2 regions of the Ruminococcus flavefaciens AE3010 genome follow, and region 1 is predicted to be linked to the other one. Evidence: a T-box and tRNA genes for the amino acid it is inferred to sense, from the RefSeq annotation. Region 1 holds a T-box; the other holds one or more tRNA genes.
The links. A T-box is a leader RNA that pairs with one kind of tRNA and senses whether it is charged. The one in region 1 lies ahead of asnS (asparagine--tRNA ligase), so its partner is inferred to be a tRNA-Asn.
Positions count from the first base shown of each region.

Region 2: it encodes a tRNA-Asn, which carries the amino acid that the T-box ahead of asnS (asparagine--tRNA ligase) is inferred to sense. The anticodon was not compared.

Region 1 covers NZ_JAGT01000001.1:1,766,407-1,773,644, reverse strand. The annotation lists gene N774_RS0107660 (leucine-rich repeat domain-containing protein) at 1-697, shown strand, start outside; T-box leader at 1,107-1,393, shown strand; gene asnS (asparagine--tRNA ligase) at 1,467-2,837, shown strand; gene asnA (aspartate--ammonia ligase) at 3,052-4,062, shown strand; gene pheT (phenylalanine--tRNA ligase subunit beta) at 4,356-6,812, opposite strand; gene pheS (phenylalanine--tRNA ligase subunit alpha) at 6,971-7,238, opposite strand, start outside.
Region 2 covers NZ_JAGT01000001.1:2,772,529-2,779,766, forward strand. The annotation lists rRNA gene N774_RS0112265 (23S ribosomal RNA) at 1-1,488, shown strand, start outside; tRNA gene N774_RS0112270 (tRNA-Lys) at 1,613-1,688, shown strand; tRNA gene N774_RS0112275 (tRNA-Glu) at 1,696-1,767, shown strand; rRNA gene rrf (5S ribosomal RNA) at 1,778-1,894, shown strand; tRNA gene N774_RS0112285 (tRNA-Asn) at 1,902-1,977, shown strand; gene N774_RS0112290 (GNAT family N-acetyltransferase) at 2,333-2,824, shown strand; gene N774_RS19845 (hypothetical protein) at 2,826-3,278, shown strand; gene N774_RS19850 (hypothetical protein) at 3,318-3,653, shown strand; gene N774_RS0112300 (ABC transporter permease) at 3,707-6,490, opposite strand; gene N774_RS0112305 (ABC transporter ATP-binding protein) at 6,504-7,178, opposite strand.

The sequences.
Region 1 (7,238 bases):
CATGTCCGACAGTATCCGCGTGGTGGATAAGTTCGCGTTCTGTCACTGCTTTAACCTTGAAGAGGTGGTTTTCTCAAAGAATCTCGAGTCCATCGGCGAAAATGCTTTCCTCAAATGCCTGAGACTCAAAGAGCTGAATCTGCCCGAGTCGGTCAAGAAGATAGGCAAGGGCGCTTTCGGACGCTGCAACAGTCTTGAAAATGTGGTACTGCCTGCATATCTCCAGAGGATAAGCGACCTCATGTTCTTCTCCTGCAAGAGACTGAGAAGAATAGTTATCTCGGGCTCTGTTGAAGAAATAGGCAGTGCGGCTTTCTCAGAGTGCTACAGCCTTAAAAAGGTCATAATCTCCAATTCTGTAACTGTCATAGGCGAGAGCGCTTTCTCATGGTGCAGATCGCTGGAGTCCATAATCATACCGACAACTATCAAGAGTATCGGAAACTGGGCGTTCTATGGCTGCCAGAATCTTATGGATCTTAGAATAAGTATGTATACAAAGGACATCAGGGAGGACGCGTTCTGCGGCTGCGAGAGTCTGTGCAATATCCAGATAGCGGAGTTCGAGGACGAGAATATCCCACTTGAAAGCATAAAGAAAGGTCACAAGCAGACCATAAGGATACTTAAACAGGTCAACCGCAAAAAGGCTGAGCGCTATGCCAAGGAGCACGGCTTCAGCACACTGTTTATCTGATATGAAAAGCAAAAACCGAGAGCATTGCTCTCGGTTTTTTATATAAATTTGGAGGGGAAAAATGAAGCTTAAATAAACCGGGGACTGTTCGTTGAAATCCCATTCTTGATCTCGGCATAATTATTGTGCTGTAAGCGATGTACAATCAGCAAATCTGATGATAGTGAGCGAGTTTACGAGCGCCAACGTGGCAAGGGTACAGCGTCACGCTGCTTCTATAATTATAATATACACCACTTTTTTGTAAATTGTCGTATTGAAAAGTGAAAATAACAGAAAAGCTTTGTGTGAGAAATAATGCTCAATGTGGAATCAAGGGCTTTAATATGACAGGAATGTGAAAAAAATCATTTTTTTGCTTTCAGACACTTGACAATCAAATTTGAAAGTGATATAATACAAACATCAAAGAAATGCGATGACGGAGAGAAGTAACGCAGAATTTCGTTCCCAGAGAGTGCGGGCATGGTGAGAGCCGCATATCAGAGTCTGTGTGAATAACACTCCCGAGCATCAAACCCAAAGGGTGCCGATTTAAGTGGGGCAGCGTCCTGAAAAGGAGCTGTTTTTGAAGATATTTTCACTATTACGGTGCTTCGAGTAGGGGCGACGTATTCCGCACGTTACAGCGGCTCAAAAGTGATCGCTTTTGCGGTAATTCAGGTGGCACCACGGGTATTATGCCCCGTCCTGTAGTTTCAGGACGGGGCTTTTTGTATTTCTGCTCGTCCTGCATAATATACTTTATATATTGAAAGGAAGATCATTTATGAAGCACATTGATGTCAAGGAGATAATCTCCACCAAGGACTATGTAGGCAAGCAGGTAACTGTATGCGGCTGGGTACGTACCTCACGCAACTCCAAGAGCGTAGCATTCGTTGAGGTAAACGACGGTACCTCACTTAAAAACGTTCAGGTCGTAGTTGACAAGGGCGACAGCGACTACAAGGAGCCAAGAGTCGGCATGTCCGTAAAGGTAACAGGTACTGCTGTTGAGGGCAGAAACGAGACTGTTGAGATAAATGCAGCTCCCGACGGTATCACTGTACTGGGCGATGCTCCCACAGATTATCCTCTCCAGAAAAAGGGACACACCCTTGAATTCCTCCGTACTATCCCTCACCTCAGAGGCAGAACGAATACATTCAATGCAGTATGGCGCGTCCGTTCAGTGCTTGCTGCTGCTATACATGAGTACTTCCAGAAGAACAACTACGTTTATGTAAATACTCCCCTTATCACAGGCAGCGACTGTGAGGGCGCAGGCGAGATGTTCCAGGTAACAACTATCGGCTACAGCAAGGACTACAAGAACGAGGAGGAGTACTACGCTAACGACTTCTTCGGCAGAAAGGCAGGCCTTTCCGTATCAGGTCAGCTGGAGGGCGAAATGGCTGCAATGGCTATGGGTAAGATCTACACATTCGGTCCCTCATTCAGAGCCGAGAACTCCAATACTCCAAAGCACCTTGCAGAATTCTGGCATGTTGAGCCCGAGGTAGCTTTCGCAGAGCTGGACGACGTTATCGAGATAGCTGAGAATATGCTGAAATACGTTATCCGCAAGCTCCTTGATACATGTCCCGATGACATGAAGTTCTTCGACGCTCACTTTGAAAAAGGTCTTATCGAGCGCCTTGAGGAGCTTATCTCCCACGACTTTGCAAGAGTTACCTACACAGAGGCTATCGACCTCCTCAAAAAGTCAGGTGAGAACTTCGTATACCCTGTAGAGTGGGGCTGCGACCTCCAGACAGAGCATGAGAGATACCTCTCCGAGAAGGTGTTCAAGAAGGCTGTATTCGTAACAGACTACCCCAAGGAGATAAAGTCCTTCTACATGAAGCAGAACCCCGACGGCAAGACCGTTGCGGCTGTTGACCTCCTTGTCCCCGGTGTCGGCGAGATAATTGGCGGCAGCGAGCGTGAGGCTGACTATGAGAAGCTCATCGCTGCTATGAACGAGAGACAGATGAACCTCGACCTCTACAGCGACTACCTCGACCTGAGAAAGTTCGGCTCAGTACCTCACGGCGGCTTTGGTCTGGGCTTCGAGAGACTTATCATGTATACAACAGGCATGGCAAATATCCGCGACGTTATACTCTTCCCGAGAACAGTCGGATCTATCAGATGATTTAACGGCAAAGCCGTTAAAAGATGAGAGTTGAAAGTGTAGAGTAGAGAGTTAATGTGTTCACTTCGCTCACATTATTTAAATAATGTCGCCGCAGGCGACACCATAACTTTCAACTCTCAATTCTAAACTCTAAACTTCAAAAAGTACAGCACGGCTTTCGTCAATGGCGCCGATAGCCGTAAAAATATCAAGTAAAGGAAAGTGATTGATCATGTCAAGATCGCTGTATATCCCCAAGGACTATAAATCAAGTCTAACGCTGAGAGAAACTCAGCACGCTATCAAGTACATCAAGGACGTATTTCAGACGGCTCTCTCTTTTGCACTTACACTTGACCGTGTATCAGCTCCCCTGATCGTTAAAAAGGGCAGCGGTATCAACGATGACCTCAACGGCGTTGAGCGCAAGGTGGATTTCGACATCAAGGAGATCGACGCAGAAGCAGAGGTAGTTCAGTCGCTGGCTAAATGGAAGCGTATGGCTCTCTATCGCTACGGCTACAATGCAGGCGAGGGCATCTACACTGATATGAACGCTATCCGCCGTGATGACGATACAGATAATACACACTCCATCTTCGTTGACCAGTGGGACTGGGAAAAGGTCATTACCCGCGATCAGAGAAATATCCAGTTCCTCAAAGAGACAGTAAAGTCCTTGGTCAAGGCTATCGCTTATACAAAGCGTAAGGTAAGTCTCCGCTATCCTCAGCTGGATGCAAAGATCTGTGAGGAGCCTTACTTCATCACTACTCAGGAGCTTGAGGATATGTATCCCGACAAGACAGGTCACGAGCGTGAGCGCCTTATCACAAAGGAGCACAAGACCGTATTCCTTATGGGTATCGGCGGAAAGCTCTCCAGCGGTGAGAAGCACGACGGAAGAGCTCCCGACTACGACGACTGGTCACTGAACGGCGATATCCTCTTCTGGGACGAGGTTCTCGATGATTCTCTGGAGATATCCTCAATGGGTATCCGTGTTGACGAAGAATCCCTTAAAAAGCAGCTTGCCGAGTGCGGCGCTGAGGACAGAATGCAGTACAAGTACCACCAGATGATAGCTGACGGCACACTTCCTCTCACTATCGGCGGCGGTATCGGTCAGTCAAGACTTTGCATGTTTATGCTTGAAAAGGCACATATCGGCGAGGTACAGTCCTCAATATGGCCTGACGATATGATAGAGAAGTGCGCTGAGAACGGTATCACTCTGCTCTGATAAAAAACATATAACGTAATAACTTGCTGAGCGTATGAACGGGATTCCAAAGGGACTGTGTTCCTTTGGCGGAGTCCAGAGGCAGGCTTAACCAGCCCGTCCCCTTCTGTCAGCTTCGCTGACAGAGGGGACGGACCCGATTAGGGGGCCCTGCAAGAGAGGGCGTCCTTTAACGGGCGCTCGGAAATCGCCCCTACACATGATAAAAAGCCCGAAAGCTATGCTTTCGGGCTTCGTTTGTTATATTCGTATTTGCGGGCGACCACTGTTCGCCCCTACAAGCTAATGGCTGCTTAACCTCTTAATTCTGCTCCGATAGCGCTGAGTGCTTTCAGTACGCGCTTCATAGCGCCGTCTGCCTGCTCGTCTGTGAGAGTACCCTCGTGTGAACGCATTGAAATAGAGTAAGCAATACTCTTCTTGCCGTTCTTCTTCATGTCGTCGCTGCGGTATACATCGAAGAGAGTTACCTTTTCAAGTATCTTTCCTACAGCGCCCTTGATAGCCTTTTCAAGCTCTGCAACAGGCATATCCTCGTCCACAAGGAGACTGAGGTCACGGGTAGTTGCAGGGAATTTGGGCAGTGGCTGATAGGTTATCTTGTCAGCGGCAGCTGCCATGAGCTCGGGGATATTGAGCTTTGCAACGTAGGTCTTTACGCCTATCTCATATGTCTCCTGTACCTCGGGGTGAACCTCGCCCATGATACCGAGAGGAGAGCCGTCCTTGAGGATAACTGCGCTTCTGCCGGGGTGGAGAGCGTACTTCTCGTCGAATACATCGCTGTCATTTGCGCGGATATACTCAACGTCGTCGATTTTCAGCTCTGCGAGGAGCTGCTCTACCATGCCCTTGAGGGTGTAGAAGTCAGCGTCGCCGCCGTACATACCGATAGTGAGCTTCTGTGGCTCGTCGGGGAGTGAGTAGCTGTACTTGTGCTTCTGCTTGCCGCTGTTAGCAAGTGTATCGCCGTTGATGAAAGGCTTTTCCTGCTCGGCAGGGAGGTACTCCTTAGCTATCTCAAAGAGACAAGCCTTGTCGTTGCGGTTGTTGTAGTTGAAGGAGAGAACGTCCAGCATTGAGGGGATAGTAGATGTTCTCATAACGCTGGTGTCCTCGCCCAGAGGATTAACGATCCTTACTACCTTGCGGAGCTTGCTGTCCTGTGGGAGGCGTATCTTATCGAAGTACTTGGGAGATACGAAAGAGTATGTAGCTATCTCATAGCCGCCGAGAGCAACAGCTGCATTTCTCAGTGTGCGTGTGAACTTCTGCTCCTCTGTGAACTCAGCTCTTGCAACGCCGCGGAAGTCTGTTGAGGGGATATTGTTGTAGCCGTAGATACGTGCAACTTCCTCTGCGATATCAGCCTTGCAGCCGATGTCTATACGGAATGAGGGAGCTATTACCCTGCCGTTCTCTACCTTGAATTCAAGTCTTTCGAGGTACTTTATCATGTCAGCCTCGGATATATCAGTGCCGAGGAAATTGTTTATCCACTCTGCGCTGAACTCAACGGAAGCGGGTGTCTTGTCTGTGTAGTCGCAGTCGATGACAGTATTGAGAACTTCACCTGCGCCCAGCTCCTCAACGAGCTGGAAAGCTCTCTTCAAGCAGGTCATGGAGATAAGTCTGTCAACGCCCTTTTCGTAGCGTGCGGAAGCGTCGGACTTTAAGCGGAGCTTCTTTGAGGTCTGTCTTACCTGAGTTGGCTCAAAGTATGCGGACTCGAATACAACAGTTGTTGTGTCGTCCATGATACCGCTGTACTCGCCGCCCATGATACCTGCAACAGCAACGGGCTTCTTCTCGTCAGCGATGACCAGCATATCGTCTGTGAGCTCACGCTCTACGCCGTCGAGTGTCATTATCTTTTCGCCGTTCTTAGCGTTGCGGACATTGATGTGAGCTCCCTCAACGTAGCGGAGGTCGAAAGCGTGCATAGGCTGACCGTATTCCAGCATTACGTAGTTTGTGATATCAACGAAATTGTTGATAGGACGGACGCCGCTTGCACGGAGACGCTCTCTCATCCAGCGGGGAGAAGGTCCTATCTTTACGTTCTTTACGATACCTGCGCAGTATCTCTGGCACTTCTCTGTGTTGTGGATATCGACTTTCAGCATTGAGTTGATATCGCCGTCAACGCCCTTGAACTCGGGAGCGTTTACCTTCAGCTCTGTGCCGTAGGTAGCGGCAGTCTCTCTTGCAAGACCGATAACGCTGAGACAGTCGGGGCGATTCGAGGTTATCTCGAACTCAACTGAGGTATCGTCCAGACCTATAGCAGTGTGGATATCCTCACCAAGCTTGCAGTCTTCCTCGATAACGAATACGCCCTCGGGGTCTGCGTATGGGAAATCGTGAGCTGTGAGACCGAGAGTTTCAAGTCCGCAGAACATACCGAAGCTCTCAACGCCGCGCATCTTGCACTTCTTTATCTTGCCCTCGGGGAGAACAGCTCCGTCAAGAGCAACGGGAACAAGGTCGCCCTCTTTTACGTTCTTAGCGTTTGTAACTATCTGTATGGGAGCTTCTGCGCCGATGTCCACCTGACATACGAACAGCGCATCGGCGTTTTCGTGAGGTCCCTTTGAGAGTATCTTACCAACTACTACATTGGAGATATTGCTGCCCTCTTTTTCGTAGCATTCTACCTTTGAGCCGCTCATTGTGAGGGCATGGCAGAAATCCTTTATAGGCATATCGGCTTTCACGTAGTCGCCGAGCCATTTCATAGATAAATTCATATCTTTTTTCCTTTCGATTTATTGAGCCGTTAGCCGTCAGCTGTCAGCCTTTAGCTAATGGTATCGCCCGTGGGCGATGATATTGAAAAATTAATTTTATCCGTCCGGCAAAATCGGACACCATAAGCTAAAGGCTTATGGCTTAATCAGAAATTAGTTTAGAACTGTTCTAAGAATCTTGTATCGTTCTCGTAAAGGAGACGGAGATCGTTGATATCGAAGCGTCCCATTACCATACGCTCAAGTCCGAGACCGAATGCAAAGCCCGAATACTCCTCAGGGTCGATGCCGCAGTTCTCAAGAACCTTTGGGTGTACCATGCCTGCGCCCAGAAGCTCGATATAGCCCTCGTCCTTACACATTGAGCAGCCCTTGCCGCCGCAGTTGAAGCAGCTGATATCTACCTCACAGCTTGGCTCTGTGAAC
Region 2 (7,238 bases), 1.0 Mb from region 1:
TTCAGAAGGAAGGTTCGTCCGCTTCTGGTAAGCCGGGAGCTAAGGTGAGGCCGAAAGGCGTAACCGATGCACATACGGTAGAAATTCCGTAGCCTCCATTCATTTAAGCACAGGGACACTTTTGAAGGGTTTAGCCGAGCGTTGGTTGCCTCGGTCGTAAGGGACTGCGAATGAGCGGGAAGTAAACTTGGAAGAAGGCGAGAAAAGCTGTGTGTATAGAAGATGGAGCCCGTACCGCAAACCGACACAGGTAGACAGGAAGAAGATTCTAAGGCCAACGGGAGAAGGGTTGTTAAGGAACTCGGCAAGTTGACCCCGTAACTTAGGGAGAAGGGGTGCTCTTTAAGAGCCGCAGAGAATAGGCCCAAGCGACTGTTTAGCAAAAACACAGCTCTATGCTAAATCGAAAGATGACGTATATGGGGTGACACCTGCCCGGTGCCGGAAGGTTAAGAGGAGGAGTGCAAGCTCTGAATTGAAGCCCCGGTAAACGGCGGCCGTAACTATAACGGTCCTAAGGTAGCGAAATTCCTTGTCAGGTAAGTTCTGACCCGCACGAATGGTGTAACGATTTGGGCACTGTCTCAACAACCCGCCCGGCGAAATTGTAGTACCGGTGAAGATGCCGGTTACCCGCGACTAGACGGAAAGACCCCATGGAGCTTCACTGTAGCTTAATATTGAATTTCGGTATTTCATGTACAGGATAGGTGGGAGACTGGGAAGTAAGGGCGTCAGCCTTTATGGAGTCAACCTTGGGATACCACTCTTGAGGTGCTGGAATTCTAACCTGTGGCTCTGAATCGAGTCAGGGGACATTGTTAGGTGGGCAGTTTGACTGGGGCGGTCGCCTCCTAAAAGGTAACGGAGGCGCTCAAAGGTTCGCTCAGCATGGATGGAAACCATGCTTTTGAGTGCAAACGCAAAAGCGAGCCTAACTGCGAGACTGACGGGTCGAGCAGTAACGAAAGTTGGAGTTAGTGATCCGGCGGTATGTGAGTGGAAATGCCGTCGCTCAACGGATAAAAGCTACCCTGGGGATAACAGGCTGATCTCCCCCAAGAGTCCACATCGACGGGGAGGTTTGGCACCTCGATGTCGGCTCATCGCATCCTGGGGCTGAATTCGGTCCCAAGGGTTTGGCTGTTCGCCAATTAAAGCGGTACGCGAGCTGGGTTCAGAACGTCGTGAGACAGTTCGGTCCCTATCTGTCGTGGGCGTAGGATATTTGAAAGGAGCTGTCCCTAGTACGAGAGGACCGGGATGGACGCACCGCTGGTGCACCAGTTGTCATGCCAATGGCACAGCTGGGCAGCTAAGTGCGGAACGGATAAACGCTGAAGGCATCTAAGCGTGAAGCCGACCTTAAGATAAGATATCCCTTCGTAAGAGTAAGACCTCTCAAAGACTATGAGTTTGATAGGCTCAAAGTGTAAGCGTGGTGACACGTTCAGCTTGCGAGTACTAATCGGTCGAGGGCTTTTCCTTTTTACTTCATTCAGAGTGATCGCCTCGCATTACGCTTTATTCCTTCAAAAGTTTTAAAAAAAAATTGAAGAAATCGCTTGACAAATTACTTCAAATGTGATATAATAGTTAAGCAGTTTGAAATGCACCATTAGCTCAGTTGGTAGAGCAACTGACTCTTAATCAGTGGGTCCTGGGTTCGAGTCCCCGATGGTGCACCAATTTTTTGGCCCGTTGGTCAAGCGGTTAAGACACCGGCCTCTCACGCCGGTAACACCAGTTCGATTCTGGTACGGGTCATCAATATTTAGTCGGTGCTTATGGCAATGAGGTCACACCCGTTCCCATTCCGAACACGGAAGTTAAGCTCATTCACGTTGACGATACTTGGCTGGTGACGGCCCGGGAAACTAAATCAGTGCCGACATATATATTCCTCCTTAGCTCAGTCGGTAGAGCACTCGGCTGTTAACCGAGTTGTCGCCCGTTCGAGCCGGGCAGGGGGAGCCAAAGAACGTCTGCAATAGCAGGCGTTTTTTATTTTTCATGAGATCATATTTCTGCCTGCTGTTGCAGGCTTTTTTGTTTCGGAGAATACTATGCTATATCCACAAACAGTATACAAAATGTTATAAAACTGTTAATTATAGACCGAGAAGCTTGACAAAGTATACAAAATGTGATATAATACAGTCAAGGAAACAAGAATGTTGATCATTTCCCTTCCACGTCTTAATTAATTCTTCCTTTATTATTTATCCCCTTCTTTGTTTAAAACACGCATTTGCGTGTTTTTCTTTTTATGCAGGTCTTGACTTATGGGCTGCGATGTGATATAATTTGTTTTTCTAAAGGAAGTGGTGACATGATAATAAGAAATATTACAGAAAATGATGATTTCGGTGCTATAAGAGAAATTTACGAGAAAAGCTGGAAGTTCGCTTATAAAGATATCGTTCCCATGGAGTGGATGGAAAACAGACCAAAGGATAAATGGGGCGGAAATATCCTCCATAACGGAAGGACCGAGATAGGTGCCTTTGACGGCGATAAAATAGTCGGCACCGCAAGCTTCGGAGTATCCCGCTGGGAGCAGTTCAGCAGCTGCGGTGAGATCGTGACTATTTATCTGCTGCCTGAGTATATTGGAAAGGGTATCGGCTCAAAGCTTATGGAATCATGTATCGAGGAGCTTGAGTTTCTTGGCTTTACGGAGATACTTCTCTGGGTACTGGAGGATAACTACCGCGCACGGCGTTTCTATGAAAAGCACGGCTTTATCTGCACAGGGGACTATATGGACGATAATATCGGCGGTAAACCTTTGCGTGAGGTAATGTATCTGAGGAGGAAATGACATGGATCTTCTGAGACTTAACGGACTTGCTCCCGAGAATGTATTTGAGATATTCTCAATAGCCGATGATATGGCGGCAGGAGCTCACAGCGACTTTCTCCGCGGAAAGACTGTGGTCATGTTTTTCCCTGCGGCGAGTATCCGAACAAGGGTGTCTTTCGAGAAAGCAATTTATCTCATGGGCGGACAGTGCATACTGTTTCCCACGGAGACTCTCGATAAGAAAGAGGATATACGCGATGTGTGCGGCTATCTTGATAACTGGGCGGACTGCGTTGTGGTTCGTCACAGTAAAATAGAGCTTCTTGAAGCAATGGCGGACTGCCTTGACGCTCCGCTTATCAATGCGATGACAAGCATGAATCACCCCTGCGAGATACTCACGGATATGTATTCTCTCTCAAAAATACGTGAGGATTTCCGCAGGGACAAGTATCTTTTCGTTGGTAAATGAGGCAATATAGGTCTTGAATGGAAGAATGCCGCTGAGGTCATGGGCTTTGAGCTGGAGCAGTGCTGCGGAAAGGGCTATGAGATACCCTCTGTAAAGACCTACAATGACATTTATGAGGCTATTGCGGGCAAGGACGTTATCTGTACCGACTGTCTGTCAGCAGACGTTCTCGATGATTTTAAAGGCTGTCAGGTGACACTTGATGCATTGAAAAAGGCAAACAGCGGAGCAGTTCTTGATCCATGTCCGCCGTTTTACCGCGGAGAGGAGGTCTCTGCCGACGCCATCGATTCAGAATATTTTGTGGGATATGGCTTCAAAAAAGCGCTGCTTGAGATACAGCAGGCGATAATATACTATTGCATGACTCGTTAGTCATAAGGAAGCGACAAAAAAGGCATAAAGATCATTCTTTATACCTTTTTCTTTTATGAGTTTGCTGCCTGTGCTATGGATTCTACTCTGTTGAGATTTCTTACGGCAGGTATCGCGGCGATAAGGGATATGATTATATTAAGGGTCAGCGCTATTGCCGCAACTGCAGGTACTGCAAAGAAGTCACTAAGCTTCATTTCGCTCATTATGCAAAGCATATATATGCCTATACCGATGAGAGTTCCTGATATGGCTGCTGTGGCTGAAAACATAACAGTCTCCTGCATTACGCTCTTGCGGAGCTGATTTCTGGACATTCCCACGCTTCGCAGCATCATAAGCTCTCGGCTTCTGTTGAGTACGCTGGTGTTTACCGAGTTTATCATGGAGAGTATACCTACCAGCCATATGGATACAAGGAATGTGAGGACTATCTTTATTATTGCGCTTACGAAGCTTGTAAATCCTGTACAGGACATATAAAGCTCATTGAGATCTGTACAGAAGCAGTTCTTTTTGAATTCCTCAACATTTGCTTTTGCCTGTTCGTAGTGCTTGCTGTCAGAGACTTTAAGAATGATGTCGAATGAGTTCACACCGTATTCGGAAGCTTTTTCGACGGGGATTATGATAGCATTGTCAGCTAATTTGCTTGACATCTTTCCGATGATCTGATAGGCGGTGCCGTTGTAATCGGTTATGGTAAAGCCCTTTTTCAGATCGGTATAGCTCTCGTCAAAGATCTCCTTTTTGGATGTGGCAAATTCATCGGTAAAGTAACCGTCGCCGTATACTGAGTTATTGAACAGGACGCCGTCATTTTTGCGGTACTCCTCATAGCTTATACCCGTAAGGGTATCTATGCCTTTTTCGTTGTACTCCGCTTCACTGATAACACAGAGCCGTACGGCTGACGCACCTTTCTTCGGCGGACGGGTAAGCAGCTTTTCTGTGACGACCTTATCGGAGCCGTCCACGGTGCTGAGCATAACGAAGTCAAGGGCTGTTATCTTGTACTTGGAAAATATCTCATTGTCGCCGAAGTATTTATCGGTCTCTTCAAGGGGCTTGTCGGGCTCGCTGCTGACATAGCCTTCCATATAGTAATCAAAGTCAAAGATTATGTCTTCTTTTTTGATCTCACGGTATAAATATGTGCCTATAAGCGAGGTCGCCGTGAACATGGTCACGCCCAGTGCCATTGTTATGGTGGCAACCACAAAGCGGCTCTTTGATGCCTTGATGTTCTTTTTTGTGTAGCGGCGCAGGAATTGCCTGAAGCTGAGGTTCAGCTTAGACTTTCTCTTGCGGAGCTTCTTTTTGCTTCTGGGCTTTCCGAAGTTGAGAGCCTCGGCAGGGGAGAGCTTTCTCGACGCCCACATAGCTGAGGTGTATGCCGATATGAACAGGGCTATTATGGTCAGGAATGCGGCTAATATGAGAAATGCAGGCTTTGCGGAGAACTCAAAGTATGGCAGTCCTGATTTTTTCAGTGCTGTGAAGCAGGCTTTGCATATGAGCACTGCCAGTATCATTCCCAGAGGTACTGCCGTGAAGCAGTAGAACAGGGCTTCGTTCAGTACCACAAAGGCTACCTGAGTTTTTGAAGCGCCCATTATACGCATAGCAGCAAAGTGGGTGCTGCGCTCCTGCACTGCCATTTCAAAGGTGTTGTCGATAACGAATCGTGCTATGAACCATGCTATGAGAAGAACCAACAGCATGGGGACTATCATTACCATTTTGCTTGCGATAGCATAGGGGCTTTTCAGCTCAAGTGCAAGGAGCATTGAGTTTTCATGGTGGGGATATTCGTATTCATCGAGATAATCTGTGTCGTAGTTGTAGCCAAGGTCGGTGAACAGCATTTTCAGAGCCTCGTCATAGTCGCAGCTGTCTGTGAGACGTATTTTCATATCATGTGTGGTATTGAATATGATATCGGGATTCTTCTCGTGAAAATCATTGAGACTGAGGTTTTCACTGCCTGTATTTACGATGATAAAGGAGTCATCATCGAATACAATTCCGTTTGGAGCAATAAAGCCTGCTATCCTGAATGAGTATTCAACGGGTGTGCCGTATTGAATATCGGTATAGGGGATATTTCCGAAAGCCATGCGCTTTTTTGCATGAAGGTAGAAGGAGAAGGAATCTCCGAATGCCTTTTTGCGCTCCTCCTTGGTGAGCTTTTCGTAGCCCTCCTCGCCCTTGCAGTATTCCGTGCCGTATCTCTTTTTGAGTTCGGCGCGGACTTGTTTTATAATGTCGGAATCCTCGTCAATAGTACCTGTGAAAGGGCGTACGGTAAGAGTAATAGTGTCGCCCTCGGAATAGCCCATATCCTTTAATGAGTTGGGAACGAAGATGCCGTTTTTTAAAGAGGACGGGTTTATGACAGAAGTGATACTGTTCTGGTCATATTTGCCCAGAAGTTCTGTATTTCCGCTTAAATTGCTTACTGTCAGATTATTGCAGACTATTGTGTTTTTTCCGTCGGAAAGCTCTAATAAGCCTACTTTATTGTCTGCGGAATATATAGTGGTGTTTATAAAGCCGCTGTCTGTGCAGATATAGTCGTCAACTACGGCGTGGTGTGCGATTATATCCTCGGCTTTTGTCTTGTCCTTTGCCTGTTCTACCCATGAGGATATGTCCACCTCCCAGCTGCCGTTGTCCATAATGGTCTCGTTATATAATGTGGTATAGAGACTGCTGCCGTAGGCGCATATAGTTGTGAGTATAAATGCCGACAGGGTTATGCACATGAACGTGAGAACGGTGCGGAGTCTTTGTCGGCGGATATACTTCATGGAAAGCGCGATAAGATGTTTCATGATGCCGCCCCCTTTATTCTGAAAGAACGCCGTCGGTGATACGGCAGATACGGTCTGCTTGGGTCGCTATGCTGCCGTCATGTGTTATGAGTATCAGAGTCTGGTTGTACTTCTTTATGGAGCTTTTCAGTATGGAGATTATCTCGCGGCTGTTCTTGCTGTCAAGATTTCCCGTGGGCTCGTCCGCCAGTATTATCTGTGGCTTGTGGATAAGTGCGCGGGCAAAGGCTACACGCTGCTGCTGACCGCCCGAGAGCTCGTGGGGATAATTCTGACGCTTCTTGTCAAGTCCCGTCAGCCGCAGGAGCTCCTCAAGGAACTCCATATCTGGAGGAGTGTTGTCAAGATTCAGAGGGAGAACTATATTTTCCTCCACGTTGAGCACGGGGATAAGATTGTAGGACTGGAATATAAAGCCGATATTCTTTCTGCGGTAGGCTGAGAGCCCCTTGTCGTCAAGCTTGGTGATGTCCCTGCCGTTGACTATGATGTTGCCGCTTGTGGGGCGGTCCAGTGAGCCGAGACAGTTCAGCAGAGTGGTCTTGCCGCTGCCGCTTTCGCCTGTTATTGCTACGAATTCGCCCTTGCGCACTTCAAAGTCTACGCTGTTGACTGCCATGAGCTTTGTCTCGCCCTCGCCGTACTGCTTGCAGAGCTTTTCTGTTTTTATTATAATGTTGTTTTCCATAATAAGACCACCTTTCCTTATTGTAACCACAGTATAACACCCTTATCTTACGGTAACGTT